Regions from separate parts of the Cupriavidus sp. DL-D2 genome, predicted to be linked through region 1. Evidence: predicted binding sites of a transcription regulator. Region 1 holds the regulator's gene; the other holds the start of a gene.
The links. Region 1 encodes NrdR, which represses ribonucleotide reductase genes. Its sites were predicted from a motif close to CACNANATNTNGTG; they were not measured.
Positions count from the first base shown of each region.

Region 2: ABDB81_RS12555 (ribonucleoside-diphosphate reductase subunit alpha) is a predicted target of NrdR. The motif match lies at 11,196-11,209, and genes of this name have one in related genera.

Region 1 is NZ_JBDKXK010000001.1:204,028-219,343, reverse strand. It holds gene ybgC (tol-pal system-associated acyl-CoA thioesterase) at 1-148, opposite strand, end outside; ZMP/ZTP riboswitch at 317-420, shown strand; gene glyA (serine hydroxymethyltransferase) at 591-1,838, shown strand; gene nrdR (transcriptional regulator NrdR) at 1,991-2,458, shown strand; gene ABDB81_RS00965 (GspH/FimT family pseudopilin) at 2,780-3,322, shown strand; gene pilV (type IV pilus modification protein PilV) at 3,349-3,837, shown strand; gene ABDB81_RS00955 (PilW family protein) at 3,834-4,676, shown strand; gene ABDB81_RS00950 (PilX N-terminal domain-containing pilus assembly protein) at 4,732-5,265, shown strand; gene ABDB81_RS00945 (PilC/PilY family type IV pilus protein) at 5,302-10,089, shown strand; gene ABDB81_RS00940 (type IV pilin protein) at 10,121-10,597, shown strand; gene pilV (type IV pilus modification protein PilV) at 11,042-11,644, shown strand; gene ABDB81_RS00930 (PilW family protein) at 11,645-12,583, shown strand; gene ABDB81_RS00925 (PilX N-terminal domain-containing pilus assembly protein) at 12,574-13,224, shown strand; gene ABDB81_RS00920 (PilC/PilY family type IV pilus protein) at 13,276-15,316, shown strand, end outside.
Region 2 is NZ_JBDKXK010000018.1:66,323-81,638, forward strand. It holds gene ABDB81_RS12500 (2OG-Fe(II) oxygenase) at 1-800, shown strand, start outside; gene ABDB81_RS12505 (AraC family transcriptional regulator) at 808-1,605, shown strand; gene ABDB81_RS12510 (LysE family transporter) at 1,714-2,352, shown strand; gene ABDB81_RS12515 (LysE family translocator) at 2,465-3,097, shown strand; gene ABDB81_RS12520 (hypoxanthine-guanine phosphoribosyltransferase) at 3,131-3,673, opposite strand; gene ffh (signal recognition particle protein) at 3,718-5,109, opposite strand; gene ccsA (cytochrome c biogenesis protein CcsA) at 5,238-6,173, shown strand; gene ABDB81_RS12535 (PP0621 family protein) at 6,239-6,517, shown strand; gene ABDB81_RS12540 (histidine kinase dimerization/phospho-acceptor domain-containing protein) at 6,517-8,544, shown strand; gene ABDB81_RS12545 (sigma-54 dependent transcriptional regulator) at 8,570-10,270, shown strand; gene ampD (1,6-anhydro-N-acetylmuramyl-L-alanine amidase AmpD) at 10,263-10,871, shown strand; gene ABDB81_RS12555 (ribonucleoside-diphosphate reductase subunit alpha) at 11,441-14,380, shown strand; gene ABDB81_RS12560 (ribonucleotide-diphosphate reductase subunit beta) at 14,516-15,316, shown strand, end outside.

The sequences.
Region 1 (15,316 bases):
CGGCGAGGGTCTGTTGTTCGACGCCGAGCGAGCGCAGCCATTCGGTGCGCGCCCGTTCGAAAAACTTCAGGTAGTTGGCGTAAAACACCACGCCGCCTGCGTCGGTATCTTCCCAATACACGCGCAACGACCATGTGAAATTTGGCATGGCGGGCATTGTAACGGAGCGCACTGGTTAACCCGCATGCGACTTTGCAACAGCAAGTTGCGAGCCATACACCACAAGGTCTTGACGAGACTGGTGTAGAGGGGCATGCGCCACCCGTGCACCGGCTTGCAGCAAGCCGCGCGTTCGCATAAACTCTGCGGCAACCATTCCACCTTGCGCGACTGGCGAAGTCAGTGGGTACTACCACGAGGAAGCGCAAGATCTTTAGGCGTGAAGTTCATAAGCGCCTGCCGCTCGCCTGGGCAGCGAATGGGAAGCAGGGTGCGCCCCGCACCGGCTGGTACATACCAGTCCGGAGCAGGACGCCGTGCTTTCCCCGCGCGCCCTATCCCAGATTCAGCCAAGATTCATCCCAGCCGGTCACACACGATTTCCATGCCGTTTGTGCCATCCGCTCCCCTTTTTACCGACGAGTCACGCCATGTTTGAACGCAGCCGTTTCACGATCGAGCAGATCGACCCCGAAGTCTTCGCCGCTATCCAGAAGGAAAACCAGCGCCAGGAAGACCACATCGAACTGATTGCTTCCGAAAACTACACCTCGCCGGCCGTGATGGCCGCCCAGGGCTCGCAACTGACCAACAAGTACGCCGAAGGCTATCCCGGCAAGCGTTACTACGGCGGCTGCGAGTACGTCGACGTGGTGGAGCAACTGGCCATCGACCGCGTGAAGCAGCTGTTTGGCGCCGATGCCGCCAACGTTCAGCCGAACTCGGGCTCGCAAGCCAACCAGGGCGTGTTCTTCGCCATGCTCAAGCCGGGCGACACGATCATGGGCATGAGCCTGGCCGAAGGCGGTCACCTGACCCACGGCATGGCACTGAACATGAGCGGCAAGTGGTTCAACGTGGTCAGCTACGGCCTGAACGCCCAGGAAGACATTGACTACGATGCCCTGGAAAAGAAGGCCCAGGAAACCAAGCCGAAGATGATCATCGCCGGTGCCTCAGCGTTCTCGCTGCGCATCGACTTCGAACGCATCGCCCAGGTGGCCAAGGCTGTTGGCGCCTACTTCATGGTGGACATGGCCCACTACGCCGGCCTGATCGCCGCGGGTGTGTACCCGAACCCGGTGCCGCACGCCGATTTCGTGACCACCACCACACACAAGAGCCTGCGCGGCCCGCGCGGCGGCGTGATCCTGATGAAGGCCGAGCATGAGAAGGCCATCAACTCGGCAATTTTCCCGGGTATCCAGGGTGGCCCGCTGATGCACGTGATCGCCGGCAAGGCCGTGGCCTTCAAGGAAGCGCTGCAGCCCGAGTTCAAGGCCTACCAGGAACAGGTGGTGAAGAACGCCGCCGTCATGGCCGAGACGCTGATTTCGCGCGGCCTGCGCATCGTCTCCGGCAAGACCGAGAGCCACGTGATGCTGGTGGACCTGCGCGCCAAGAAGATCACCGGCAAGGAAGCCGAGAAGATCCTCGGCGATGCACATATCACCGTCAACAAGAACGCCATTCCGAACGATCCGGAAAAGCCGTTCGTGACGTCGGGTGTTCGCCTGGGTTCGCCGGCCATGACCACGCGCGGCTTCAAGGAAGATGAAGCCCGCCAGGTGGCCAACCTGATCGCCGACGTGCTGGACAACCCGCACGACGAAGCCAACATCGCGAAGGTGCGCGAGCAAGTCTCCGCCCTGACCCGCCGCTTCCCGGTGTACGGCTGAGCCATCTGCCGACGCGTGCTCACCGCAGGATAGTGGGCACGCACTGACGGCGCCGCCGCAAGTTTCGGGCGGCGCCGTTGTTCCATCTCAAGTCCGCAGCTGAACTAAAAGATGCAAAATGCGGGCTGGATTCTTTCTTCAGGTGCTCAGGCATGAAATGCCCGTTCTGCGCTCACTCCAATACCCAGGTTCTCGATAGCCGCGTGTCCGAAGACGGGGATACGGTACGCCGCCGCCGGCGCTGCGAAGCTTGCGACCGCCGGTTCACTACCTACGAGCGCATCGAACTGTTCTTCCCGGCCATCGTCAAGAAGAACGGCTCCCGCGTGGACTACACGCGCGGCAAACTCAAGGATTCGATGCGGCTGGCGCTACGCAAGCGCCCGGTATCCGCCGAAGCCATCGACGAAGCCATCACGCGTATCGAAGAAAAACTGCTGGCGCTGGGTGAGAAGGAAATCCCGAGCAGCCAGGTTGGCGAACTGGTCATGCGCGAACTGCGCAAGCTCGACAAGATCGCGTACATCCGCTTTGCCTCGGTCTATCGAAGTTTCGAGGATGTCTCTGAATTCCGCGATGTTCTTGACGAGATCGCGACTCCCACCCCACGAAAGGGGTAGATCCCTCCCCAAAAATGCTGTTTAATTTGCATCGGCCTTCATCGAATAGAAGGCCGGTGCACGAGTGCGGTTGCATCGCACCAACATGACACCAAAGCGCCGCGCAACAGCAGCGCCATCCAGCGGACCCGGACCCTCAGAGGCCCGGACGCACAGTAGTCCAGCGCCCCCGGCAAAAAACAAAGAGAGCAGTCGCTTTTTTGACGGGAATCACAAATGGGTCAGTCTTTCTGCCGAAAGGCAGCAGGCTTTCTGACGCCTTTGCTGTCCGCGCCTGGATTCATTGCGGGCGTGGCAACGGATGCGCCGGGGGCTGTTCACATGCGCGCAATCGCACCTGGCAATCGCCGGCGCGCGCGCGGGGTCACGCTGATCGAGTTGATGGTGACCCTCTCGGTGCTGGCCACGCTGGCCGCCGTCGCCACTCCGAACCTCCAATCCTTCCTCCACAACAGCCGGCTGTCCGCAGACGCCACGCGGCTGTTTGCCGATCTCGAACTCGCACGCAGCGAAGCGGCCCGGCGCAACGCCACCGTCACGCTGTGCCCTGTCGATGCCGGCAACGCCTGCTCCAACAACTGGACCTTGCGCCGCATCCTGTTCGTCGATGCGGACAACGACGGTGCGTTCGACAGGACGGAAGAACTGATCCGCAACAGTGATCCGCCACAGACCAGCACCGACATTGCCGCTGCCAATCTCGGCACCACGTCGAACCGCGTGCGCATGCGCTCGACCGGAGTGTCCACAGCACCCAATGCAAGCTGGAAGTTCTGCGGAAAAAATGCCACGGATGCGGGCAAAACGGTATTCATGACCGGCAGTGGCCGCCCTTATACGCAGTCGCAGTCAACGTGTCCATGACGCCGACCCACATCTCTCCAATGCCCATGTCTCGTGGCTTCTCGTTGATCGAGGCACTGGTCACGCTGGTGGTGCTGTCCATCGGCATGCTCGCGCTTGCCAACCTGCAGTTGCAGACGTTGATGGATTCACGCACGGCATCGATGCGCAACTATGCCGCGCTGATGACCTACAACCTCGCGGACCAGCTTCGTACCAACAGCGTGGCCGTGAACAACGGCACCTTCAATTCACCTGCCGCCACGCCCGTTGCCGATTGTTTTTCGGCAGCGGGCTGCACACCCGACGAGATGGCCGCCACCACCTACGCCACGTGGCTGGCCAACGTGCAGGCCACCATGCCGAACGGCGACGGGATCGTCTGCACCGATAGCACGCCAAACGACGGCACCGGATCGGCAGCCGGGAAGAACGACTGCGAACCCCACGCTGACGCGCCGTATGTCATCAAGGTCTTCTGGAGCGAAGACAACGGCACCACCGTCCAGCGTTTCTCGACCGCGCTCATCCCATGACAACGTCCAACCGTCACATCTGCCGCCGCGCGGCAAGCGGCTTCACGTTGGTCGAGCTGATGGTCGGCATGGTGATCAGCATGCTGCTGATACTTGCCGCCACATCGCTCTTCATCTCGGAGCGGCGCACCCATGCCACGCAAGGCGACGTAGGCGAGATTCAGGAAAACGCGCGAGCCATCGCGCAGTTGCTGTTGCGTCAGGCGCGCCAGATCGGCTACACCGACTTCCTGTTCGCGAGCAACGAGTTCGCGTCACCAAGCCTGGAAGCCACCAACGATACCGGCGTCAACGCCAGCGATAGCCTGACCTTGCGCTACTTCGGCTCGTCACAGGCTGGCGCGGACCCGGCAGCCGCTGCGGATTCTCCCCATTTTCCGCAGGCCGATGGCAGCACGGTGGATTGCAGCGGCAATGACGTGAGCAGCAACGTGGAAACCACCGAGGTCTATTCAATCCTCAATGACCCCGATGGCGTGCCCTGGCTGCAATGCGTGGTCAACGGCGTGGCGACACCGCTGTTCCGCAATGTCGAAGCCTTCCAACTGCTGTTGGGCGAAGACACCGATGACGACGGCGTCGTCAATCGCTTCGTTCCACCCGGCGCCACTGCGCACATCGATAACGTGGTGGCGCTGCGCGTGTCCGTGCTGCTGCGCGGCGCCAGCACCAACAACCCGATCATGGAAAAGCCGATCGTCAACCATTTCGGCAACACCTATGCGCCGAATGACGTGGCGCCCGCCGGCGATGCCGGCAGCGTGGTGAGGATTGCGGCCGATGGCCGTCTGCACCGGCACTTCACGTTCTACATCGCCCTTCGCAATCGACTGCCATAGGCCGGCCATGCATCCTCCCCTCTCTCGGTCACCCCGCCACGCCAGACAGCGTGGCATGTCGCTGATCCTCGTCCTGCTGCTCCTGGTCATCCTGACGCTCGCAGGGCTTGCTGCCAGTACGATGAGCCTCAATGCCGAACGTCTGGCCCGCAACACGCGCGATGAGAGCATCGCGCTCCAGGCGGCGGAATCCGCGCTGCGCGACGCGCGCGCGGACATCTCCCAGGTTCGCATGCTCAGCGGCCTGACGGGCTCGTCGCCCACCTGCGATATGGACGGATTCAAGGGCTACTGCCAGCACGCGACGTCAGGCACGCAGGCCTGGGACCTCTATATCGAAGACCCACAACACTCCGTCGAACTTGGAGAAATGACCGGTCTCACGGCCGCGCAGAAGATGCCGACGATCCATGCGCGCGATGCCGGCGCCAATGGCGTGTCGAAGCAACCCCGCTATCTGATCGAACCATTCAAGGAGCCGACCGATATCGCGCTCGGCTCCAACAAGTACGTGTTCCGCATTACGGCGATCGGTTACGGCGCCAACCCTGGCACCAAGGTGATGGTGCAGGAAATCGTCCGCTTCTGACGACACCCCTTTGACACCTTCACCGTCAAACGCATCATGACCCAATCCACTTCCATCCGTCGCTTCGCGAGTCGCGCGCAAGGTGTCCTGCTTGCAACATCGTGCATGCTCGCCATCGCCACGGCCTACGCCGCTGGCCCGCAACTCAATCTGGCCCAGCAGCCGTTGTACACCGGCGGCAACATCTCCCCCATGGTCATGATCGACCTGACCAAGGACCACACGCTGCACCAGAAGGCGTACAACGATTACTCGGATCTGGACGGCGATGGCCAGCTGGATACGACGTACAAGCACAGCATCGAGTACGCCGGGTACTTCGACTCGGACAAGTGCTACGACTACGACAGGACCACGATCCAGGGCTTCGTACCGAAGTCGATCACCGACAGCAAGTATTGCGACGGAAAGACCTGGAGCGGCAACTTCCTGAACTGGGCCACGATGAGCCGCATCGACGAGGTGCGCAAGATCCTGTACGGCGGCACGCGATCGACGGATACCGCGACCACGACCGTGCTGGAACGTGCCTTCCTGCCGACGGACGCCCACGCCTGGGCCAAGTTCTATAACGGACCCGATGTGGCCCAACTGGTGCCGTTCACGGTGGAAGTCGCATCCGCTATTGGCACGCTGAGATCCAGGACGCCCATGACACTGTCCTCCGCAGTGGCCAAGGTTGTGATCGACGACATGAGCCAGGTAGAGCCAGGCGATCAGTTACGGTTCGAGCCGGCCTCGGGCGCAGCAGCGGGCACGTCGATGACGGGCTGGGTCATGCGGCGGAATCCCGGCAACGTCTCCGTGGTGTTCTACGCCGGCGACATCTCGAACCCCACCAACACGAGGGCAAGGTTCTCGTCCTGGATCGTGACAAACCTGACGCGGGGTGGCTTGACACTGTGCAACGTCACGCCGAGGGACCAGCAGAGCAGCAACTCGCAGTACAACCACCAGCCACCTCAGATCCGAGTGGCCGCGGGAAACTATGCAACGTGGGGCGCTTCCGAGCACCGGCAGTGCAGTTGGTCCTCGGAAGCCAGTAGCACGCAGCGCAACTTCCTGCCCACCATCGACGGCGTCACCATCTGGGGTTCGTCGAACGGCAATCGCGCGGCGATATCGGGCATGAATTCATCGGCAGAGAATCCATCTCAGTCCACGCGCGGCCTTGGCTTCGGGCAGGGGACCGGTGTATTCAACGCGCGCGTGCAAGTGTGCGTGCCCGGCCTGATCGGTTCCGAGAACTGCAAGCAGTACGGCTCCAGCTACAAGCCATTCGGGCTGCTGCAGAAGTATGGGGAATCGGGCCAGATGCTGTTCGGCCTGATGACCGGCAGCTACGACCGGAACGTTTCCGGCGGCGTATTGCGGCGAAACGTGACCAACTTTGCGTCGGAGATCCACCCGGGCACCGGTGAGTTTTCCTATGGCAGGTCAAGCGATGCTGTCAGAGGCATTGTCTGGAATATCGACAGGCTGCGCCCCTACGGCTACAGCTACAGAGAAGGCAGCTACGTCAATGCGGACCAGTGTAGCTACCAGCAGGCGAGCATCGAACGCGGCAGTTACGGCAATCCGATCAGGACGGCTTCGGAGGGCAACTGCTCCACGTGGGGCAACCCGATCTCGGAAATCTTCGTCGAGACATTGCGTTACTTTGGCGGCAAGCAACCGACCAGCGCATTCCTGCCATCCCGCTACGGCAAGGATGCCACGCTGGGGCTGACGCAACCCGCGTGGACCAACCCGATGGACCTGCCGCCATCGCATCCGAACCGGGCGCCTTACTGCACGCCGCTCAACGCACTGGTCTTCAACTCCAGCGTGTCCTCTTACGACAACGACCAACTGGGCGGCTTCAGAGACCTCAATGGATCTCCGGATATCAGCACCTACACGAACCGGGTAGGCATTGGCGAAGGGATCTCCGGCGGCAGGTGGTTCGCGGGAGGCGTCCGCGGCAGCACGATCGACAATCTGTGCTCGGCCAAGGCGGTCAACAACTTCAGCGACGTGCTCGGCATCTGCCCGGAAGGGCCATCGCAAAGAGGAACGTTCCAGATTGCGGGCGCCGCATACTTCGCCAGGACCAACCGCCTGCGATCGCCTGCTGCCGCCGCCGCGCTCGGCGTCCCTGACCGGGACACGACCTCGCTGAGAATGAACACCTATGCGGTGCAGCTCGCCACCAACACACCGAAGATCAACGTCGACGTGAACGGCAAGCTGGTGACGATCATGCCGGCACACCGGCTGCACCCGCAGTATCCGAACAGCATCACCGCGCCCGCCAGCACGGGCACGCTGGTGGATTTCAAGGTCATCTCGCAAACGGCCACCCACGGCAAGTTCTATGTGGCCTGGGAAGACTCGGTGGCCGGTGGCGACTATGACCAGGACAACTGGGGCATCCTGAGCTATCGCGTGAGCGGTGACAACATCACGGTGTCTACCCGTGTGGTGTCGGCTTCATCGTCCAACGGACAGGGCTTCGGCTACACGATCTCGGGCACCACGCAGGACGGCCCGCACTTCCACTCAGGCATCTACGATTTCCGGTACAACGATCCTGTTCCTATTGCGGTGATGCCGCGAAACGCACCCATCAACAACTCCGGCGGCTGCGCCCGATGTAATTTCGGCGATCCCGAAACCAGCGTCACCTATACCGCCAACGGCAAGGCCGCTTCGCAGTTCCACGACCCATTGCTGTACGCGGCCAAATGGGGCGGTTTCAAAGATCTCAACGGCAATGGCATCCCTGACCTCGCTTCCGAATGGGACGTGCGGAAGGCCGATGGCTCCAGCGGCTCGGACGGCCTGCCCGACAACTACTTCTACGCCACGAATCCCGGCGCACTGGCAGCGGCGCTGGAACGTGCCTTCCTCTCGATCCTGAAGACATCGTCCTCCGCAGCCGTGGCGGCAAGCACGTCATCGCTGCAGACCGATACCAGCATCTTTCAGGCGCGCTTCAACAGTGCGGACTGGTCCGGCCAGCTGCTGGCCTATGCATTGGACAAGAACGGCGACGTCGTCACACCACCACGATGGGATGCGGCCAACAGCTTCAAGGGTGTGCGCCAGACCGATCGCAAGATCCTGACCTACAACACCGCGGACAACACCAGCGGCGGCATTCCATTCCGTTGGGCCAGACTACCGTTGGCATATCGGACAGCCTTGAATGGCAGCGACTTGCAGGGTAGCAAGCGACTGCTGTGGCTGCGCGGCCATCAGGTCAACGAGGGCGGTGGCGAGTCCCAATTCCGCCAGCGGCCAGTCACCGTGCTGGGCGACATCGCAAATTCGAGCCCGCAATATGTGGGCAGTCCGGCCGCAGGCTATGTCGAACCCGGCTACGCGAACTTCGTCGTCTCGCAGCGTAGCCGCAAACCCATGATCTACGTGGGTGCCAACGACGGCATGCTTCACGCGTTCTCGGCTGACATGAGCGCCAACGGCGATGGAGGCAAGGAAATGTTCGCCTATGTGCCGTCACCGCTCTACAGCAAGCTGGCCAACCTGACGTCCAGTAGTTACGTCCACAACTACTTCGTCGACGGCACGCCGACGGTGGGCGATGTCCATATCAACAACAGTTGGAAGACCGTGCTCGTGGGCGGACTGGGCGGTGGTGGGAAAGGCATCTACGCGCTGGATGTAACCAATCCCACCGCCATCAACGAATCGACCGCCGGGTCGACTGTACTCTGGGAGTTCACCAGCAATGATGACCCGGACCTGGGCTATACCTATGGCAAGCCGGCCATCGTACGGCTCGGCAACGGCAAGTGGGCTGCCGTCTTCGGCAACGGGTTGAACAGCACTGAAGCGCGTGGTTCGATCTTCATCGTCTTCCTGGATCGCACACCTGGCAACAAGAGCTGGCGGCTCGGCACGGACTACGTGAAGCTGACGGTGAACGACGCCGCAGCGGCCCGGACCCGGTCCAACGGCATCATGCAGGTCTACATCGCCGATGCCAACGGCGACTTCGTGGCCGACGCCATCTACGCAGGCGACCTGCACGGCAACGTCTGGAAGTTCGACGTGAGTGGAAAGGTAGCGACCGACTACCAGGCCACGCGGCAGTTACTGTTCACCGCCACCGATGCGGCCGGCAATGCGCAACCGATCACCACCGGATTCGCCGGCATGCGACATCGTCGAGGTGGCCACATCGTGATGTTCGGCACCGGCCGATATGTCGAAGTCAGTGACCCCGGCAACATGAGCACGCAGGCCGTGTATGGCATCTGGGACAAGGGCAGCCACGCACAGCCGACGATCACCCGCTCGCAACTCGTGCAGCAGACCATCACCATGGAGACCCAGGCCAGTACCGGCGATTTCTACCGCGTCTTGAGCAAAAACCCGGTCAACTATGCGACGGGTGCGATGGGCTGGTACCTGAACCTGACCTCGCCGGGCACGGCCGCGCAAGGCGAGCGCGTGGTGTACGACCCGCAGATGCAAGGCACGCGTTTGATGTTCTCCACGCTGACCCCATCGTCCGACCTGTGCTCTGGCGGCGGCACCGGTTGGCAAATGGTGATGGATGCCCTGACGGGGGCCCAGACAGTTTCCATGTTCGACGTGAACCGCGATGGACGATTGGATGCTTCCGATCGTTTAGGCGGCAGCGGCGGTACCACTGGTCAAGCGGTGAGCGGCAAGAAGTCGAACGAACTGGTGACAAATGCGGCGGTGCTCGGCAACCACGCCTACCTGAGCGGCAACAAGGAGGAGCCCACCCACACCAAATTCAATACCGATGCCGCGCCCGGCCGTGTGTCGTGGCGACAGATCCTGCAATAACCACGGGACAGGCAACCAGGAAACCAGCACCATGATGAAAACGGTAATCACGCACAGCCGACACACCTCGCGGGCCAGTGGCTTCACGCTGATCGAATTGATGATCACCGTGATGATCATCGGCGTCCTGGCGGCGATCGCCATTCCGCAATACCAGCAGTTCGTGACCAAGACACGCCGCGCGGAGGCCAAGAGTGGCCTGGCGCGCGTGCAGGGTGCGCTGGAGCGCTACTTTACGATCAATAACGGGTACACGACCAATCCCCGGCAGTTGAAACTCACGCCATGCAGCGACACGACAACGCCATCCGGTGATACCTGCGAATCCAGCAACTACATCATCACCATCGCCGCACCGGCCGGTGGCTCCATCAAGACCGGCTTTGTACTAACCGCCACGCCAGCGGGCGATCGCTCGGACCCGACGTGCGGCGTCCTGTCCGTCAACAATCTCAACGAGAAGAAAGCGAGCGGCACCGACAGCGACACGCCTGGCACCTGCTGGTAACCCTCTGCGACAGAGGAACGTTGCCTGAATCAATTGTGGCAATCTCAGTCTCCGCCGAGTCCCTCGACGAAGCGAACACTCGCATAGAGTGACTACTCTGGCACTGGGAAAAAAGGCGAAAATCCTGGTAACCCCCGGAAACATGCCTTTTGGGCCGGTCACTGCAGCGTCAGGTATGTGTCTGAATTCCGCGACGCTCTTAAGGAAATTGCGATTCTCACCCCACCAAAGGGGTAGCCATTTCTTCAAAAAAGCCGTCTAATCTGCACCAACCTCCTTCGGGTAGGAGGCTGGCGTACAAGCGCGCGTTTTTCACGCAGCCAGGCAGCATAAGGGCGACAACAGCCCGGCGGTAACCGGTCCCGAAGAGGCTCGGACGCCAACAGAATTCCAGCGCGCTGCGCACAGAACAAAAAGAACTGTCGTTATTGGACGGGAGTCAAAATGGGTCAATTCCGCTGCCGTAAGGCAGCCGGCTTCACCATGCTTGAAGCATTGGTAGCCATCGTCGTGCTCGCCTTCGGCGTGCTCGGCGTGGCCAACCTGCTCATCAAGTCCTTCCGCTTCGCCCAGCAATCGTCTTATGACGTAGTCGCCCTGCAACTGGCCAACGATATGGCGGACCGGATGCGGGCGCATCAATTGCTGGTGGATGGCGGCGCCTTCAATCTCGATACCAAGCTCGGCACGCCACAGGTCTCCGACGCAGACAACCTCTACAAGACGGCATGTCTTGGGGCGTCCACCGTGTGCCAGCCCGTATCCGCCGCTTTCGACATGGCCGAATGGTCCCGCCGTGTGACCACCACCTTGCCGGGCGGCCGGGCCATCATCTGCCGTGACATCGGCACGTGGTCCGCGACGACCGGCTATGAGTGGAACTGCTCGCCTGCTGCGAATCCGACCAATGCGCCGCTGGTCATCAAGATCGGCTGGATATCTCGCTTCAATGACAGCGGCGATGCCGGCACGCCTGACGGCACCAAAGCCGATGGCTCGGCCACGGTTCAGATCGTCGTGGTGGTCACGCCGGGGGTATCCAGTTAAATGGCCCGCCCTGCACAACCCCTCTCCCGCCTCGGCCGCGCCCGAGGCTTCACGCTGATCGAACTGATGGTCACGCTGGTGATCAGCCTGCTGGTGCTGATGGCGGCCACGGCGTTCTACATCATGAGCCGCAGCAGCTATGTCGCCATCGACGATAGCGCCGCACTGGAGGAACGCGGCGCCTTTGCGCTATCCGTCATGACCCGTCTCATGCGCCAGACGGGTTACGTGCCCGTCAGCGATAACAAATCCGGCGGAATGATGCCCGTGTATGACGACAACCTGCGCGGCATCGACGCATGCTCGAATCCCAACGACAGCGAGACGATGGCATGCGGCCCTGGCGGGTCGTTGAATGCCAGCGATGCTGTCATGATCCGGTACTACGGGCTCAGCAAGTCGAAGGATGATCCCAGCCCTGACGAGTCCGTGGTGGACTGCTCGGGCCAGGGCGTGGCGGGCGCCAGCAACTCCGATACCGCCAGCGCCGATCGGGGACTCTCCATCCTCTATATCGGCAACGGCGCCGATGGCAAGCCGGCCCTCATGTGCAAGTACCGCGAGCGTGACGGCTCCGGCACCGAGAGCAAGACCACCTTCGTGACCCAGGAGCTGGTTTCGGGCGTGGAGACCATGCAACTGCTCTACGGCGTAAGCACCAACGATGACGATGTGCCGGACAAATACGCCACGGCCAGCGCCATGGCATTGACAGACTGGGTCAACGTCAAGACGGTGAAGATTGCACTCGTCGTGCGTGCCGACAACGCCAGCGCCGATGCGCAAGCGCCCGCCGCCATCTCGCTGTTCGGCCCGCTCTACACCGGCGACAACGCAAGCTACACGCCGACGACCGACACGAAATCCGTGAGAAAGCTGTATTCCGCCACGGTTCAGGTCCGCAACTACCAGACATGCGGAGAATCGACATGCATGTGAACGCCCAACCTGCATTGCGCGCTCGTCTGGCCGATCGTCCCGGCGCACGCGGCATCGCGCTGATCACCGCCGTGATCATGCTGCTCGTCATCACGCTGCTGGCACTGGCGGGCGCACGCATTGCGATCGATACCAAACGCTCTTCCCGCAACCAACGGGATTTCGAGATTGCGTACCAGGCTGCCGAGGCAGCGCTGTACGACGCCGAGATCGACATCAAGAGCGCAGCCGCGCCGCAATCGCGCTCCAGCCTCTTTGCCAAGGACTCGTTGACAGGATTCGAGGGCGGCGCATGCAATACCGGAACGAAGATGCCCTCGGCCTACCTGGGCCTGTGCGATACGTTCAGCGCCGCCGGGGCTCCGATATGGGACACCATCGACTGGACCGCGACCTCGGATAACCGGACCGTGGAGTACGGCACCTTTACCGGCCGGACCTTTCCCACTGGCTCGGGGCTCTCGCCATCCCGAAAGCCGCGATACCTGATCGAGCTGGTTTCCTACAAGGCATCGGGCGAAGCAGTCAACGCGTCCTACATGTATCGGGTCACCGCCATGGGATTCGGGCCAAACGACAGCACGCGCGCCGTGCTGCAAATGGTCTATCGAAAAGAAGACGCCGCTGACGCAGCGCACTGAAACGACTTCCCTCTTGCCATCGACTGCCACCCATCGACCGGGACCGCATTCATGAAGAACTTACCTCGCCTTTTCGCAGCATGCGCCATGCTCTGGTGCGCACTGCTGTCCGCTGCGCCGACGACCGTGCCGACCGTTGCAATTTCCAGCACGCCGCTTTACGGCCAGTCGCAGAACATCCATCCAAATCTGATGCTGACGCTGTCGGTGGAATTTCCGACCACAGGCGCTGCGTATCGGGGCACCTACGACAAGTCCCAGAACTACCTTGGGTATTTCAACAACACCAAGTGTTACGCCTACGACGCGACGAACGGCTACTTCACCATCTCGGGTGGCGCCGATGCCAACCACGAATGTTCGTCTGCATTCAGTGGGAACTTCATGAACTGGGCTGCCGCCTCGGCAATCGATGAGTTGCGACTTGCCATGACGGGCGGCGACCGAGTGATCGACACGCGCACGCAAACGGTGCTGCAACGCGCAATGCTGCGGGCGGACTTCTTCCGCAGCGGCAGCTACTTCCCCTCCAAGAGCATCAACGGGAACGGTACGACGAGCGCGCCTAACAAGGTCACGCCATTCAAGTACAGTACGTTGTACATGGCATCGTGCGGAAACCATATCTATTTCTCCGACAGCAACGACACCAGCGCCGGCTGCACCAATCTTAAGAGTTATGCCGACGTGACCAATAGCCGGGGTACAGTTACCGAACGGCGTGGCTTCCGCGTGCAGGTACAGGTCTGCGACAGCAACGAGGCCACGACGCGTACCGATCTTTGCTACAGCTATGACGGAACCAACTACAAGCCCGTCGGCGAAATGCAGCGCAATGCCGATCGCGTGCGATTCGCCGCCTTCGGCTACCTCAACGATCCCACAAACAACTCCGGTCTGACACAGAACGAGCGATACGGTGGCGTGCTGCGCGCGCCGATGAAGTACGTTGGTGACAACGCGGTCAATACCTCGCTCAACTCGATCACCAACCCGGCCAAGGAATGGGATGCCTACGGCGTGCTGCTGGCAAATCCGCTGAACGATGCCACGGGCAACAGCGGCGTCATCAACTACCTGAACAAGTTCGGCCGCACGATGGTCACGGACCTGGGCAAGCCCACTGACAATCCAGTTGGCAACTACAAGACGTACGATCCGCTCGGCGAGCTCTATTACGAGAGCATTCGCTACCTGCAGAACCACCCCGATGGCCCTACGCCCGAGGCGGTCAGTGGCGTCACCACCGCCTACGCCGACAACTTCCCGTACTACAAGACCTGGACCGATCCATTGCTGAACAGCTGCCAGCGCAACTACGTGCTGACCATCGGCGACATCAACACCCACCAGGACCACTACATTCCCGGCAACTCCGTCACCGGCCAGGGCGATCCCTCGCGTGCCACGGACAGCTGGAGCAAGTTCAATGTGGTGGAGTGGACCAATAAGGTCGGCGCACTGGAAACCAACCGGCCAGCAGCGGGCAACAGCAATCCGCTCGACTCGTCGTTCACGAACCTCGGCACGAAGAATCACCCGACATCGAGCTGGTCCAGCTACTACATGGCTGGCGTGGCCTATTGGGCGCACACCTCGGCATTCCGGCCCACCATGCCTGAAGCTCGCGTGACGACCTTCGGCATCGACGTCAATGAGAACGGCAACGGCACCGTTGGCGATTCACAGCGGCAGAGCCAGATCTACCTGGCTGCCAAGTACGGCGGCTTCAAGGAAGAAACGACGGATGGCGGCAACAAGGATGGCAACCCGTTCAAGACCCTCGGTGCAGGCGGTACCGTCGTCACAAACAACACGGAATGGGAAGCGGCACCAACGGGCTCCAACCTGCCGTCGAACTGGTTCCTCGCCAGCCAGCCGGCGCAGATGATCAGCGCTATCAAGCAGGTGTTCACACAGATCACGAGTTCCGCCGGTACGCTGTCGGGCATCGCACTGAGTGCCAACCGGATCATGACCGACGCTTTTGTCTATACGCCCGGCTTCGACCAGCAATGGAACGGCAAGCTCACCGCGTACAAGATGACGAAGGGCACCGACGGCCTTGTGACCGTCTCCTCCACACCGGCCT
Region 2 (15,316 bases), on a different contig from region 1:
ACGCCGGGTTTGCTCGCGATACGGTGAATGCTGCGCTGGGCCATCGTGCGCCGATCCGGCCAACGCCGGCGCAGGCGCCCATGCCGATGCAGGCCCGGCAGCCGATGCTTCAGCCTACCGCCGGGGCAACTGCGCAGGCGATGCCTGAGGCCGGTGCCGGCAGCAACGTCTTCCGCCACGAAGGACGCGAGATTCCGATCCTCTTCGCACTCGAAGCGCCGCGCATCCTGCTTCTGCAGAACCTGCTCGACGGCACCGAGTGCGACGCGCTGATATCGCTCGCAAGAGACCGGCTGCATCGCTCGCCGGTGGTCAATCCCGATACCGGTGCCGAGAACCTGATCGACGCCCGCACCAGCATGGGCGCGATGTTCCAGGTGGGCGAGCACGCGCTGATCGAGCGGATCGAGGCGCGCATCGCCGCAGTAACGGGCCTGCCCGCCGACCATGGCGAGGGCCTGCAGATCCTGAACTACAAGCCCGGCGGCGAGTATCAGCCGCACTTCGATTTCTTCAATCCGCAACGCCCTGGCGAAGCGCGCCAACTGCGCGTCGGTGGTCAGCGCGTTGCCACGCTGGTGATCTACCTGAACAGCCCGCCAGCAGGCGGTGCCACGGCGTTTCCACGACTTGGACTCGAAGTCGCACCGGTCAAGGGCAATGCGGTGTTCTTCAGCTACAAGCTCCCCGACGGTGGACTCGACGAGCGCACGCTGCACGCGGGGTTGCCGGTGGAGTCGGGCGAGAAGTGGATCGCCACCAAGTGGCTGCGCGAACTGCCGTATCGCAGCAAGCCTTGAGCCCGTCATGACGGCCAAGGCCACCCGATACTGGTTCGATCCTGCCTTGCCGATGGTCGAGAGTCGCAGTGCCTGCGACAGTCGGGCCGCCTATCTTCCGCATACCCATCCCACGGTCTCGGTTGGCGCCGTCGACGCTGGCCGGAGCGTCTTTACCCACGACCCGTACGTCACGCGACTCGCGCCGGGCGCAGTGGTCTGGGTGCCGGCTGGTTGCGTCCACGCGTGTAATCCCGAGCCCGATGCAGCGTGGAGCTACCAGATGATCCATATCGAAGCGGCCTGGGCCGATGCGGTGCTCGACGAGGCCGGTCGGGCCGGGCTGCGGCGCATCCACGTCACGCATGATGCGGAGGCTTACGCGGCAGTCTGCGCGCTGAATGCCGTGCTGTTTTCCGATAGCGATCCTGTGGAAAAGGAATCGGCGCTGGTGGCATGTATCGGCGACCTGCAGGAGATGCTCGGCGATGGCATGGATGCCCAACGCAGCGATGCCCAGGACCTGCACGATGTCACCGCAATGCTGCAGTCGCGTCATGACGATCGCCTGCCGCTGGCCGAACTGGCTGCTGTGGCGGGCCTGAGCCGTTATCAGTTGATCCGGCAGTTCCGCGCGCAGTTCGGCATGACGCCCCATGCCTATCAGCTCGACATTCGCATCAACCGCGCGCGACACCTGCTGCGCCAGGGCGACGCACCAGCGGACGTGGCGCAGCAGCTCGGGTTTGCCGATCAGAGCCATTTCCACCGGGCCTTCCGGCAGCGGGTAGCGATGACGCCGGGCGCGTATCAGCGCGTTGGCTGAATCCGCTGAATCCGCTGAATCCACCGAATCGGGCCGGGCGCAATTTTCTACAATCCTCGCCGCGCCGATCTCTCCAGACTCCGTCCCTTTGCGGCATGGAGTATGGCGATGGAACATTTTCCCTGGCAGCAGTTTGCGATGGTCGCGGGCGCGCACGCGCTGGCATTGTTGAGTCCCGGGCCGGACTTCTTCCTGGTTGTGCGCGCGGCGATGGTCGAGGGCGTGCGGCGCGCCTCGGGCGTGTGCCTGGGCATCGCGCTGGGCAACGGTGTCTATATCGCGCTGGCGATGGCGGGACTCGCGGCATCGGCAGGTGTCAACGGCGTCTTCATCACCTTGCAATGGGCGGGCTGCGGCTATCTGGCGTGGATGGGCTGGCGATTCCTGCGCGCGCACGGGAGTGTTGAGATACTCTCCGCCCAGACCGATACCGCGCCGCGCGGCGCTTGGCTCGTGCACGTGGGCACGGGCTTTCTCTCGGCTGTGCTGAATCCCAAGAACGGGTTGTTCTACGCGAGTCTGTTCGCCGTCCTCGCCGGGCAGCGCACACCGCTCGCCGCGCAGGCGGCCTATGGCGTCTGGATGTTTGGCGTGGTGTTGCTGTGGGATGTGGCGGTGGTCGCAGCTGTCCGTCATCCGGCGGTGATGCGGCGGTTTGTCCGCTCGGTGCGAACCTTGGAACGGATGACCGGGGCAGTGCTGTTGGGAATGGCGATCGCCGTGGCCGTCAATGCTGCGCGGCACTAGCCTTCCAGAGCACCCAGCCCCGTACCGGCACTTTTTGATCTAACTGTATCGGTACTGTACCGTTTGCCGTCCATAGACTGAGCGCCTGTCCTGATTTTCCTGGAGCGCCGTCATGGCTCTGACCCTTCCTCCCGAACTTGCAGCAAGCACTGGCGCGCTGATGGCCTATGCGGCTTTCGTGCTCGTCTCGTCGATCACCCCCGGTCCCAACAACACGATGCTGCTTGCCTCGGGCGTGAACTTTGGCCTGCGCCGGACGGTGCCGCATTTGTTTGGCATCTGCATCGGCATGGTGATCATGATGATCGTGGTCGGGCTAGGGTTGGGATCGGTGTTCACGGCGTTTCCGTGGACGTGGAGCGTGCTGCGCGTGGCGGCCACGGCGTACTTAGTCTGGCTGGCCTGGAAGCTGGCCACGGCGGGCGGATTGCAGGATCGCGAGGTGGCACGGCCGATGAGCTTTCTGCGCGCGGCGGCGTTCCAGTGGGTGAATCCGAAGGCGTGGGTGATGGCGGTGGGCGCATGCAGCGCCTATGTACTGCATCCCAATCTGTGGGTCAATGCCGCGCTGATGGCGGCGCTGTGCGGCGTGGTGAACCTGCCGAGCATCACGACTTGGGCAGTGTTTGGCGCCGCGCTGCGGCAGTGGCTGGCGAATCCGCGCGTGCTGCGCGTGTTCAATGTGACGATGGCGCTGTTGCTGCTGGCTTCCCTGTATCCCATCCTCGGCGCCCATCCGCACTGAGCGGGGCGCCGGGAGGGGTGGACAGACTGAGGTTCAGACCAGGGCGCGGATGGCGCCGAGGTTGCGCCAGTAGCCCTTGACGTCCATGCCGCAACCGAAGACGTAGCGATCCGGCACCTTGAAGCCGCAGAAGTCCGGATGCATCGGCTTGAGCTTGGTGAGCGTCTTCTCGCACAGCACGGCGGCGTGGAATTCCTTGGCGCCCATGTCCATGATGCGCTGGCGGATGGCGGCCATGGTCTCGCCTTCGTCCAGGATGTCGTCGAGCACCAGCACCACACGGTCCTTGACCGATTCGCGCGGTGCCACGCGCCACTGCATTTCGCCGCCCACGGTCTTGTTGTTGTAGCGCGAGAGGTGGATGTAGTCGAACTCCAGCGGAAACTGCAGCTTGGGCAGCAGCATGCCGGTGAAGACCACGGCGCCGCCCATCACGGACAGCACCAGCGGGAACGCGTCGCCCATCTTCTCCGTGATATCGCCGGCCATGCGGTCCAGCGACTCCTGCACCTCGGCGGCGCTGACGATCTCTTCGGAGCTGGCCCAGAGTTCGCGGGCCTGTTCAGCGGTCATCATATTGTGTGTCCTGTTTCGTAGTGTCTTGCGGATGCAGCCGCCGGTCAGCGGTTGAACAGGCCCTTCATGCCGCCCTTCATCCCACCCATCTGGCGCATCATCTTCATCATGCCGCCGCCCTTGAGCTTCTTCATCATGCCTTGCATCTGGTCGAACTGGTTCAGGAGGCGATTGACTTCCTGCACCGGCACGCCTGCGCCCGCCGCGATACGGCGCTTGCGGCTGGCCTTGATCAGTTCCGGCTTGGCGCGTTCGGCCGGCGTCATGCTGTTGATGATGCCTTCCATGCGGCCCACGGATTTCTCGGCCTGATCCATGTTGGCGCCCTGGGCCTGCTGGGCAAACTGCGCGGGCAGCTTGTCCACGAGGCTGCCGATGCCGCCCATCTTCTTCATCTGGCCGATCTGCGCCTTGAAGTCTTCCAGGTCGAAGCCCCCGGTCTTCTTGATCTTCTTGGCGAGCTTCTCGGCGGCTTCCATGTCCACGCCGCGCTGGGCTTCCTCGACCAGTGCGAGGATGTCGCCCATGCCCAGAATCCGCTGAGCCATGCGGTCGGCGTGGAAGGCTTCCAGGCCGTCGAGCTTCTCGCCCACGCCCACGAACTTGATCGGGCGGCCCGTGATGTGACGCACCGACAACGCCGCACCGCCGCGCGCATCGCCATCGAGCTTGGTCAGCACGACGCCAGTCAGCGGCAGGGCATCGTTGAACGCCTTGGCGGTGTTCACGGCATCCTGGCCGAGCATCGCATCGACCACGAACAGCGTCTCGGCGGGCTTCAGTTCGGTGTGCAGCGCGGCGATCTCCTGCATCATCGCCTCGTCGATACCGAGCCGGCCGGCCGTGTCGACGATCAGCACATCGTGATAGTGCTTGCGGGCCCAGTCGAGCGCAGCGCGCGCGATGTCGATGGGCTTCTGGTCAGGCTGCGACGGGAAGAAATCCGCGCCCACCTGTTCGGATACGGTCTTGAGCTGGGCGATAGCGGCGGGACGGTACACGTCGCAGGAAACCGTCAGCACCTTCTTCTTGCGGTTTTCCTTGAGCCACTTCGCCAGCTTGCCGGTGGTGGTGGTCTTGCCGGCGCCCTGCAGGCCGGCCATCAAAATGATGGCGGGAGGCTGGACGTTCAGGTTCAGCTCGTTGGCCTTGGCATCGGCCAGCGCTTCATCGCCGCCGATGATGGCCGTAAGTTCGCGCTGCACCACGCCCACGAGCGCCTGGCCCGGGGTGAGGCTGGTGACCACGTCCTCGCCAAGGGCCTTTTCCTTGACGCGGGCAATGAAGTCGCGCACGACTGGCAGCGCCACGTCGGCTTCGAGCATGGCAAGGCGCACTTCGCGCAGCATCTCGGCGGTATTGGCCTCGGTCAGTCGGGCCTCGCCGCGCATGGTCTTGACGACCCGCGCCAGGCGTTGAGTGAGGTTATCCAGCATGGCAGGAAAGGGGGAGGAGGTTCGGCTTGTGTGCGGGGCGCAGCGGGCTTTCGCGGGTAATGTGGCGGCGATCCATCGTCCGGATTCCCCGCGAACCGCCCGTGTAAGCACTAGGGTAAACTGCGTAAATGGCCATTGTACTGTATGCCCTGACGGCACTTCTCTACTGCGCCCTGGCCGTTCACGGCTGGGCAACGCGCAACCCGCGGCTCGCAACGGCCGGTGGGGCGACACTTGGCCAGCCCGGAAGACCGGGCGCGGCGGCCGCAGCCGTGCTGATGCCCGGACCTGGCGCGCGTACGGAAGGCCAGCCGGCCTGGTGGCACGGACTGGTCATGGCGGCGCTGGTCAGCCACGGCATGCTGCTGCACGAAACGATCTTCCCCGCAGACCGCATGATCTTCGGCTTCGCGTTTGCGCTGTCGGCGATGTTGTGGCTCGGCGTGGGCATCTACTGGATCGAAAGCTTTTTCTTCTCGCTGGCGGGACTCGGGCTGATCGTGTTTCCCGTGGCGATGCTGGCCAGCCTGATCCCGCTGGCATTCCCCGGTACGCAGATCCTTGGCTACGCTGCACGACCGCTGTTCAAGTTGCATTTCGTGATTGCCAACGTGGCGTATGGCCTGTTCACCCTGGCCGCCTTCCACGCTTTCCTGATGCTGCTGGCGGAGCGCCGCCTGCACGGTTTCACCCGGCCCGCAACGGGCGAACGGGCGCCGGATCAGTGGCTGGGCCGCTGGCTGGATCTGCTGCCGCCGCTGCTCACGCTGGAGAAGCTGCTTTTTCGCCTGATCGCCGCAGGATTCGTGCTGCTGACGCTGACGATCGTCTCGGGATTCCTGTTCTCCGAGCAATTGTTCGCCCGGGCCTTCCGTGTGGATCACAAGACCGTATTCGCGATCATCTCGTGGTTGATGTTCGGCGGCATCCTGATCGGGCGTGTCTATCGCGGCTGGCGTGGACGCACTGCGCTGCGCTGGGTGATCGCCTCGTTCGGCATCCTGCTGCTGGCCTATGTGGGCAGCCGCTTCGTGATCGAGGTGGTATTGCACCGGCTGGTCTGACCTGCGGCCGGTCTGCTTCTCTACATTTCTCCCGCTTTTTCTGCTTTCTTCCGCGACTCCGACCCATGGCAAGAATCTTTCTGCTGCTGGCTGTCGTGCTGGGCATCGTCTGGTGGATCCGGTCGCGCGCCAGTGCACGGGATGAGGCCAGCCGGACCAACTCCGCGCAGCAACGCCAGCAGGCAGCGACCGAGGCATCGACCGGCGATGGCGCTATCGAGCCGATGGTGCAATGCGCGCAATGCGGCGTCCACCTGCCGCGCACCGATGCCATTGCCTGGCGCGGCCTGCATTATTGCCGCCGCAGCCATCTGCCCGATTCGTCTGCTGAAGGCGGCGCGTGATGAAGCGGGCGCCGGGATGGTCGTCGCTGAACGGCTGGCGCATGCTGGTCGATCTCTGGCGCCAGCCCGAGCCGCCTGAATTTCACTGGCGCCTGCTCCGCTATTTCTGCTGGACCCGGTTGGCAATGGCTCTGCTGCTGTTCGGCTATGCCTGGCTCCCCATGGAGCGCGGTACGGCGGACATGTCGATTGCCATCGCCACCAGCGCCCGCACTGCCGCGGCCATTCCGGTCGTGTTGCCGTACCTGCTGATCGGCATCCTCTCGCTGGTAGCCTCGTTCTGGCGGCGCCATTTTCACTTGCGCGTGCGCGTGCAGGTCATCGTCGACCTGATGTTGCTCGCGGCCGTCTATACGGTGATGGGCCGCAGTGGCAGCCACGGCGAAGGGCTGGCGATGATCTTCCTGCTGCCCGCATTGGAGGCTGGCGCGCTGACCAGCCTGCTGTTTGCGCTGTCGGCGGCCGCCGTGTCCGCCATGCTGGTAATGGCCAACCCGTTCCTGCAGACCCTGCTGGCGCGGCAGGCAGACGCCAACCTGCTGGGCTCGGGCCTGTTCGGGCTGGTCTTCATGATCGCGGCATGGCTGATGTACATGCTGGCCAATCGGCAGATCGCCCAGGAGCAACTGGCGCTGGCGCGCGAACAGGAGCTGCGGCTGCAGCAGTTGGTGAACCGGCTGATGGTCAACGACATGCAGGATGGCGTGATGTTGGTGCGCGCCAACGGCGTGGTGGTGGCGGCCAATCCGGCAGCGTTCGTGCTGCTGGGGGTGCAGCCCAACGAGCGGATTCGCGAAGGGCAGGTGCGCGCCGGCGAGCGTGAGAACGCGTTGTTCGACCTGCGCCGGATTGCGCGGCTGCAGCCGTTGATGGAAATGCTGCGCGACTGGATCGCGCGCAAGGACGATGTGCCGCGCATCCTGCAGTTGCTGCCGCTGCCGTCGCGTCCCACCTCCGCGCGCAGTCCGATGCTGCATACCCGGCTGCGCCTGCGCTTTGTGCTGCCCGGGCTGGCCGGCTTGCGTTCGACGCTATCCAGTGTGATGACGTCGCCGACCGGGCTCGACACCGCAAGCTGGAATGACCTGTCTCCCGAGGGCGCGGCGCGGCTGCGGCTGGCCATCGCGCAGAACGAGGCCATGGCATGGAGTCCGGCCGACGAGACGCTGCTGCGCAGCGAGATGCGTGACACGGTGCTGGTGCACATCGAAAGCTGGGAGCGGATTGCCGAGCAGGTGCAGCAGGAAAAACTCGCGGCGATGGGCCGGCTGGTGGCCAGCGTGGCGCACCAGATCCGCAACCCGCTGGCGGCGATCAGCCAGGCCAATGAACTGCTGGCCGATTCGGGCGCGGGGGAGGGCGGTGAAGGCAATATCGATGCACGCCTGCTGCGCATCATTAGCGACAACGTGCGGCGGCTGGATCAGGTGATTTCCGACGTACTGCAACTCTCGCGACGTCCGAAGACCGGTCACAGTTCGGCGGATCTTTCACAGGCGTTGCCGGACATCGTGGATCGCTGGCGGGCGGAGATGCGCTCGCGGGCCGGCACGCGCACCGACGTGAATCCCAATGCCATCCGCGTGACAGTGGACCTGCGACGGCCCGTGATCTTCGATACGGCGCAGTTGCAGCAGGTGCTGGGCAATCTCCTGGACAACGCCTGGCGCTACTGCAGCCGGCTGCCGGGGTCGATCCGGCTGCTGGCCCATGCGCTGGACCAGCACCATGCCGAACTGATCGTCTGGAACGATGGCGCCGAGGTGACGCGCGAGCAGCAGCGCAGTCTGTTCGAGCCGTTCTTCACCAGCAACCCGCAAGGCACCGGGCTGGGCCTGTTCATGGCGCGCGAGCTGTGCGGCGCCAACGATGCGCAGGTGCGCTACGGCACCGTGGCGCTGGAGGCGTTGCTGGAACGCACGGGCATGCTGGCCGGCGGGGCTCGCGATACACTGCCGGCCAAAGCCTTCGTGCTGACGATGCGCATCGAGACCCCCGACACCGTCGCTGCTGCTTCGCCAAGTTGACACCACAATAAAGACGCCTCCCAACATGCCCGCCAGACCGTCCGCTCCTGATCCGATCCTCGTCATCGACGACGAGGCAGACCTGCGCGAACTGCTCGACATTTCGCTACGCCGCATGGGCCACGATGTGGTCATGGCCGGCTCCCTGGCCGAGGCGCGCATCCGGCTGGCCGAGCGCCGCTACAGCCTGGTGCTGACCGATATGCGGCTGGGCGACGGACTCGGCATCGAGATCGTACGGCAACTGTCGGCCTCGCCCGAGCGCACGCCGGTGGCCGTGATCACCGCATATGGCAGCGCGGACAATGCCGTGGATGCGCTCAAGGCGGGCGCGTTCGACTACATCGCCAAGCCGGTGTCGCTCGATCAGTTGCGCACGCTGATCCTTAACGCGCTGGGCCGCCACCAGCGCATGCCGGCGGATGGTGCGGTGGCTGCAGAGGGCGCGGAGATCGCCGATCTGGGCGATCGCGCTGCCGGGCTACTGCCTGGGCAGTCGGCGGCCATCCAGGAGGTGCGCCGGTCCCTGACGCGGCTGGCCCGCAGCATGGCGCCGGTGGTGATCAGTGGCGAGTCCGGCAGCGGCAAGGAGCGCGCGGCGCGGGCCATCCACGCCATCAGCGCGCGATCCGTGCATCCATTCGTGGCCGTGAACTGCGGCGCGATTCCGGAAACGCTGATGGAGTCCGAATTCTTCGGCCATGTGAAGGGTGCCTTCACGGGCGCGGATGCTGAACGCGGTGGCATTTTCCAGGCCGCGCACGGCGGCACGCTGATGCTCGACGAGGTGGCCGACCTGCCGCTGGCCATGCAGGTCAAGCTGCTGCGCGCACTGCAGGAGCGGCGCGTGCGCAAGATCGGCGCCAGCAAGGAAGACAGCGTCGATGTGCGCGTCATGTGCGCGAGCCACAAGGATCTGGCCGCGATGGTGGCCGCCGGCACGTTCCGCCAGGATTTGTATTACCGGCTCAACGTGCTGGAACTGCGCATGCCCACGCTGCGCGAGCGCGGTGAAGACGTGCCGGTGCTGGCGCGGGCGATCCTGGAACATCTGGCGGTGCGTTACGGCGACGCGCATCCGAAGCGGCTGTCGCGCGAGGCGCTGGAGCGTTTGCGTGCCTACCCGTTCCCGGGCAACGTGCGGGAACTCGAAAACCTGCTCGAACGTGCCTACGCGTTTGCGGAGACCGAAGAGATCGAGGTGGCCGACCTGGGGCCGCTCGAAGCCGGCATGGAGCGCGCGAACCTGCTGCAGCCGCGCGGGCCCCACATGGGCCAGATGCCGCCAGTCCAGATGGCGCCGCCGCCTGCCTATCAGGCTTGGGGTTCGACGTCGGGCTGGTCTGCTCCCTCGCACGCACCGGCTGGTGTAGCGGGAATATCGAGTCAGCCGGAGGAGCCGGAACTGCCGGCCGAACCGGCCCCGCTGGCAGCCGTGCGGGAAAGCGATCCGTTGGCCGATGCATTGGCCGGACTCGCACTACCGATCAACCTGCCGGCCCGGCTCGAAGCCATGGAGCGGGAACTGATTCTTCGCGCGCTACACCAGACCGGCTTCAACCGCACGGCCGCGGCGCCGTTGCTGGGCCTGAATTTCCGCCAGTTGCGGTATCGCATCCAGCAGCTCGGTATCCGCGACGAACGGGAAGGGCGCGATGGCCGGGACGGTGGCGACGCCAGCGAGGACGGTGAATCGCTCGCCGAAAACGAGGGCCGCGATGGCTGACCGCGGCGCGCTGGGCAACCAGCCTGGCTACCTGCCCGATGCCGACGGCTGGGTGCCCGCCGCGCGGCGCGTGCCGTCGCCGAACTTCGACGCACGCCCGGATGGCATGCCGGTGGACGTGGTGGTCATCCACAACATCAGCCTGCCGCCGGGACAGTTCGGCACCGGCGATATCGAGGCGTTCTTCCAGAACCGGCTCGATGCCTCGCGCCATCCTTTCTTCCAAACCATCCGCGATGTCCGGGTGTCGGCGCATTTCCTGATCTCCCGTGAAGGCGAACTGGTGCAGTTCGTGGCCTGCACGCAACGGGCCTGGCATGCCGGGCAGTCCGAGTACTGCGGACGGCAGCGTTGCAACGATTTCTCGATCGGCATCGAGATCGAGGGCACGGACGATGTGCCGTTCACCCCGGCCCAATACACGACGGCCGCCGCGTTGGTGGCTGCGCTGCGCACCGCCTATCCGATCCAGGGCGTTGCCGGACATAGCGATGTCGCACCCGGTCGCAAGACCGATCCGGGACCATGTTTCGATTGGGCCCGGTTCGTCACGCTGGCGAAGTTGCCTGTGGCGTTATTGCCATATTTGCGACAGGGCTAATTCGGTTTCGTATTCGTCATATCGGTGCAATGCCAATGTGACGGCGAGGTCGTATGCCTCCAAAGCGCGCAAATAACGGTACAATCGCCGCCCTTTTGAAGGGCCCCGCGCCCTGCTCCGGATCACCTATCGGATGATCCATGGTCATTAAAAAAATTTCGAGTTTTTGTGCGGCACCGAACGTGCTGCCGCCAACCCTTGCGGCAGCGCGCTTTGCGGGAATGTGGCGCCGCCGCATACCGCACCACGGTGTTGGAACGGCGCATGTCAAGTCTGTTCATTCACTCCCGTTTCACTATACTTAGCCCAGTTTTGAAACGGCACCACTAGATATAGTGGTACTTCCGGGGAGCCGGCCCTGATGTGGCGCGGGCGGCGCAGAGAGTGCGCAGCGTTCGCGTCATATTGGTCAACGGGCCGGGGTAGTGCCAGAAAGTCCCTAGCAAAGTGTTCGCAGTGCAGTTTGGTTCTCAACCGGCGACGCCGGTGCCGAGTGTCTTCTGAGGCGCATTTTGCTAGGGACTTTGTCGTCTTCTTATCAGTACTCAAAAAACACGGGGAGTTACCTCATGCAAACGGCCCAAAACGAACAGCAAACCACCGGCGTGGCCGGCATTGCCGGCGCGGCAGCCGGTACCGCGCAGCAGGGCGTCGCCGCTGCTGGCGTTTCGTATCAGGATTACAAGCTGATCCGTCGCAATGGCGCCGTGGTGTCGTTCGAGCCGAACAAGATCGCCGTGGCCATGACCAAGGCGTTCCTGGCTGTGAATGGCGGCCAGGGTGCTGCCTCTGCGCGCGTGCGCGAGATCGTCGAGCAAATGACCCAGGGCGTGGTGCGCGCACTGGTGCGCAGCCGTCCGAACGGCGGCACGTTCCATATCGAGGACGTGCAGGATCACGTGGAACTGGCGCTGATGCGCTCGGGCGAGCATGAGGTGGCCCGTGCCTATGTGCTGTACCGCGAGAAGCGTACGCAGGAACGCGCCCAGGCCAATGCCCAGGCGGTGGCGCGTGTGCAGGAAGGCGGCGTGTCGGTCAACGTGAACGACAACGGCGTGGTGCATCCGCTGGACCTGGTGGCGCTGCACGCGCTGATCGACAACGCCTGCAGCGGTCTCGGCAATGCCGTGAGCGCAGAGCCGATCCTGAAGGAAACGCTCAAGAACCTGTACGACGGCGTGCCGATGACGCAGGTCTACGACTCGGCCATCCTGGCTGCGCGTACGCTGATCGAGAAGGACCCGGCCTACAGCCAGGTTACGGCTCGTATCCTGCTGCACACGATCCGCAAGGAAATCCTGGGCGCCGAAGTGACCCAGAGCGAAATGTCGACGAAGTACGCCGAGTACTTCCCGAAGTTCATCGCACGCGGCATCGAAGCCGAACTGCTCGACGAGAAGCTGGCCACGTATGACCTGGCCCGCCTGGGCGCCGCGCTGGACGCCTCGCGCGACTTCCAGTTCAACTACCTGGGCCTGCAGACGCTGTACGACCGCTACTTCCTGCACGTGGAAGAGCAGCGCATCGAAATGCCGCAGGCGTTCTTCATGCGCGTGGCCATGGGCCTGGCGCTGGAAGAGAAGGATCGCGAAGCCCGCGCCATCGAGTTCTACCAACTGCTGTCGTCGTTCGACTTCATGTCGTCGACCCCGACGCTGTTCAACTCGGGCACGCGCCGCTCGCAGCTGTCGTCGTGCTACCTGACCACGGTGTCGGACGACCTCGAGGGCATCTACGAAGCCCTGAAGGAAAACGCGCTGCTGTCGAAGTTCGCCGGCGGCCTGGGCAACGACTGGACCAACGTGCGTGCGCTGGGCTCGCACATCAAGGGCACCAACGGCAAGAGCCAGGGCGTGGTGCCGTTCCTGAAGGTGGTCAACGACACGGCCGTGGCCGTGAACCAGGGCGGCAAGCGCAAGGGCGCGGTTTGCGCATACCTGGAGACGTGGCACCTGGATATCGAGGAATTCCTGGAGCTGCGCAAGAACACCGGCGACGACCGCCGCCGCACGCACGACATGAACACGGCCAACTGGATTCCGGATCTGTTCATGAAGCGCGTGATGGAGAACGCCGAGTGGACGCTGTTCTCGCCGTCCACCTGCCCGGACCTGCACGACAAGGTCGGCAAGGCCTTCGAGCAAGCCTACGTGGCCTACGAGGCCAAGGCCGCCAGCGGCGAGCTGAAGCTGTTCAAGAAGGTGCCGGCCATGCAGCTCTGGCGCAAGATGCTGGGCATGCTGTTCGAAACCGGCCATCCGTGGATCACGTTCAAGGACCCGTGCAACATCCGCAGCCCGCAGCAGCACGTGGGCGTGGTGCATAGCTCGAACCTCTGCACGGAAATCACGCTGAACACGAACGACAGCGAAATCGCCGTGTGCAACCTGGGTTCGGTAAACCTGGTGGCCCACCTGAAGCAGCAGGCCGACGGCACTCACGTGCTGGATCACGCCAAGCTGCAGAAGACGATCCGCACCGCGATGCGCATGCTCGACAACGTGATCGACATCAACTACTACGCGGTGGAGAAGGCGCGCAATTCGAACCTGCGCCACCGTCCGGTGGGCATGGGCATCATGGGCTTCCAGGATTGCCTGCACGTGCTGCGCACCCCGTACTCCAGCGACGCCGCGGTGAAGTTCGCCGATACGTCGATGGAAGCGGTCTGCTACTACGCGTACCACGCCTCGACCGAACTGGCCGAGGAACGCGGTCGCTACACCACGTACGAAGGCTCGCTGTGGGACCGTGGCATCCTGCCGCAAGACTCGCTGAAGCTGCTGGCCGAAGAGCGCGGCGGCTACCTGGACGTGGACATGTCGTCGTCGATGGACTGGACGTCGCTGCGTGCCCGCATCAAGCAGCACGGCATGCGCAACTCGAACTGCATCGCCATCGCCCCGACCGCCACGATCTCGAACATCATCGGCGTGTCCGCATGCATCGAGCCGACGTTCCAGAACCTGTACGTGAAGTCGAACCTGTCGGGCGAATTCACGGTGGTGAACGACTACCTCGTGCGTGACCTGAAGGCGCGCGGCCTGTGGGACGAGGTGATGGTTGCCGACCTGAAGTACTTTGACGGCTCGCTGGCCCGTATCGACCGCATTCCGCAAGATCTGCGCGACATCTACGCCACGGCGTTCGAAGTGGAACCGAGCTGGCTCGTGGAAGCGGCCAGCCGCCGCCAGAAGTGGATCGACCAGGCCCAGTCGCTGAACATCTACATGGCCGGCGCATCGGGCAAGAAGCTGGACGATACGTACAAGCAAGCCTGGCTGCGCGGCCTGAAGACGACGTACTACCTGCGTACGATGGCTGCCACGCACGTGGAGAAGTCCACTGTGTCGCGCGGCTCGCTGAACGCGGTGTCGTCGGGTTCGGACAACGGCTCGGCCATGGACGCCGCCGCTGCCGCAGCCCCGGCGATGCCCGAAGCCGAAGGCGCAGTCTGCACGATGCGCCCGGGCGACGCCGGATTCGACGAGTGCGAAGCCTGCCAGTAACAAACTGATTCACCCTCGATCTGCTCCCCTCTCCCGCTGCGCGGGAGAGGGGCCGGGGGAGAGGGCGGACGCGTCAGATGCCACGGCGTCGCGCCAGAGCCGCCCCTAAATACTGCGAATTTCCGGAGAAACACCATGCTGAGCTGGGACGACGACGTTCAAGCCACCCCGCAGGCCGCACCGCAGCCTGCCCTGCAACCTGCATCCGCCGCATCGGCCGCCGTCGACCAGCATGGCGCACTGCCGCCGGCCGCCACGGCGCCGACTGGCATCCTGGGCAACAACCCCAACGCTGCCGCCGCGCAGAGCTCGCGCCGCGTGAGTGCCGCCGACAAGCGCGTGATCAATGGCGCCACCGACGTGAACCAGCTGGTGCCGTTCAAGTACAAGTGGGCGTGGGAAAAGTACCTGGCCGGCTGCGCCAATCACTGGATGCCGCAGGAAATCAACATGTCGCGCGACATCGCCCTGTGGAAGGACCCGAACGGGCTGACCGAGGACGAGCGCCGCATCATCAGCCGCAACCTCGGTTTCTTCGTGACGGCCGATTCGCTGGCCGCCAACAACATCGTGCTGGGCACCTACCGCCAGATCACGGCGCCGGAATGCCGCCAGTACCTGCTGCGCCAGGCTTTCGAGGAAGCCATCCACACGCACGCCTACCAGTACATCGTGGAGTCGCTCGGCCTGGACGAAGCCGAGATCTTCAACGCGTACCACGAGGTGAAGTCGATCCGCGACAAGGACGAGTTCCTGATCCCGTTCATCGACACGCTGACGGACCCGTCGTTCAAGACCGGCACGCCGGAAAACGATCAGAAGCTGCTGAAGAGCCTGATCGTGTTCGCCTGCATCATGGAAGGCCTGTTCTTCTACGTGGGCTTCACGCAGATCCTGGCGATGGGCCGCCAGAACAAGATGACCGGTGCCGCCGAG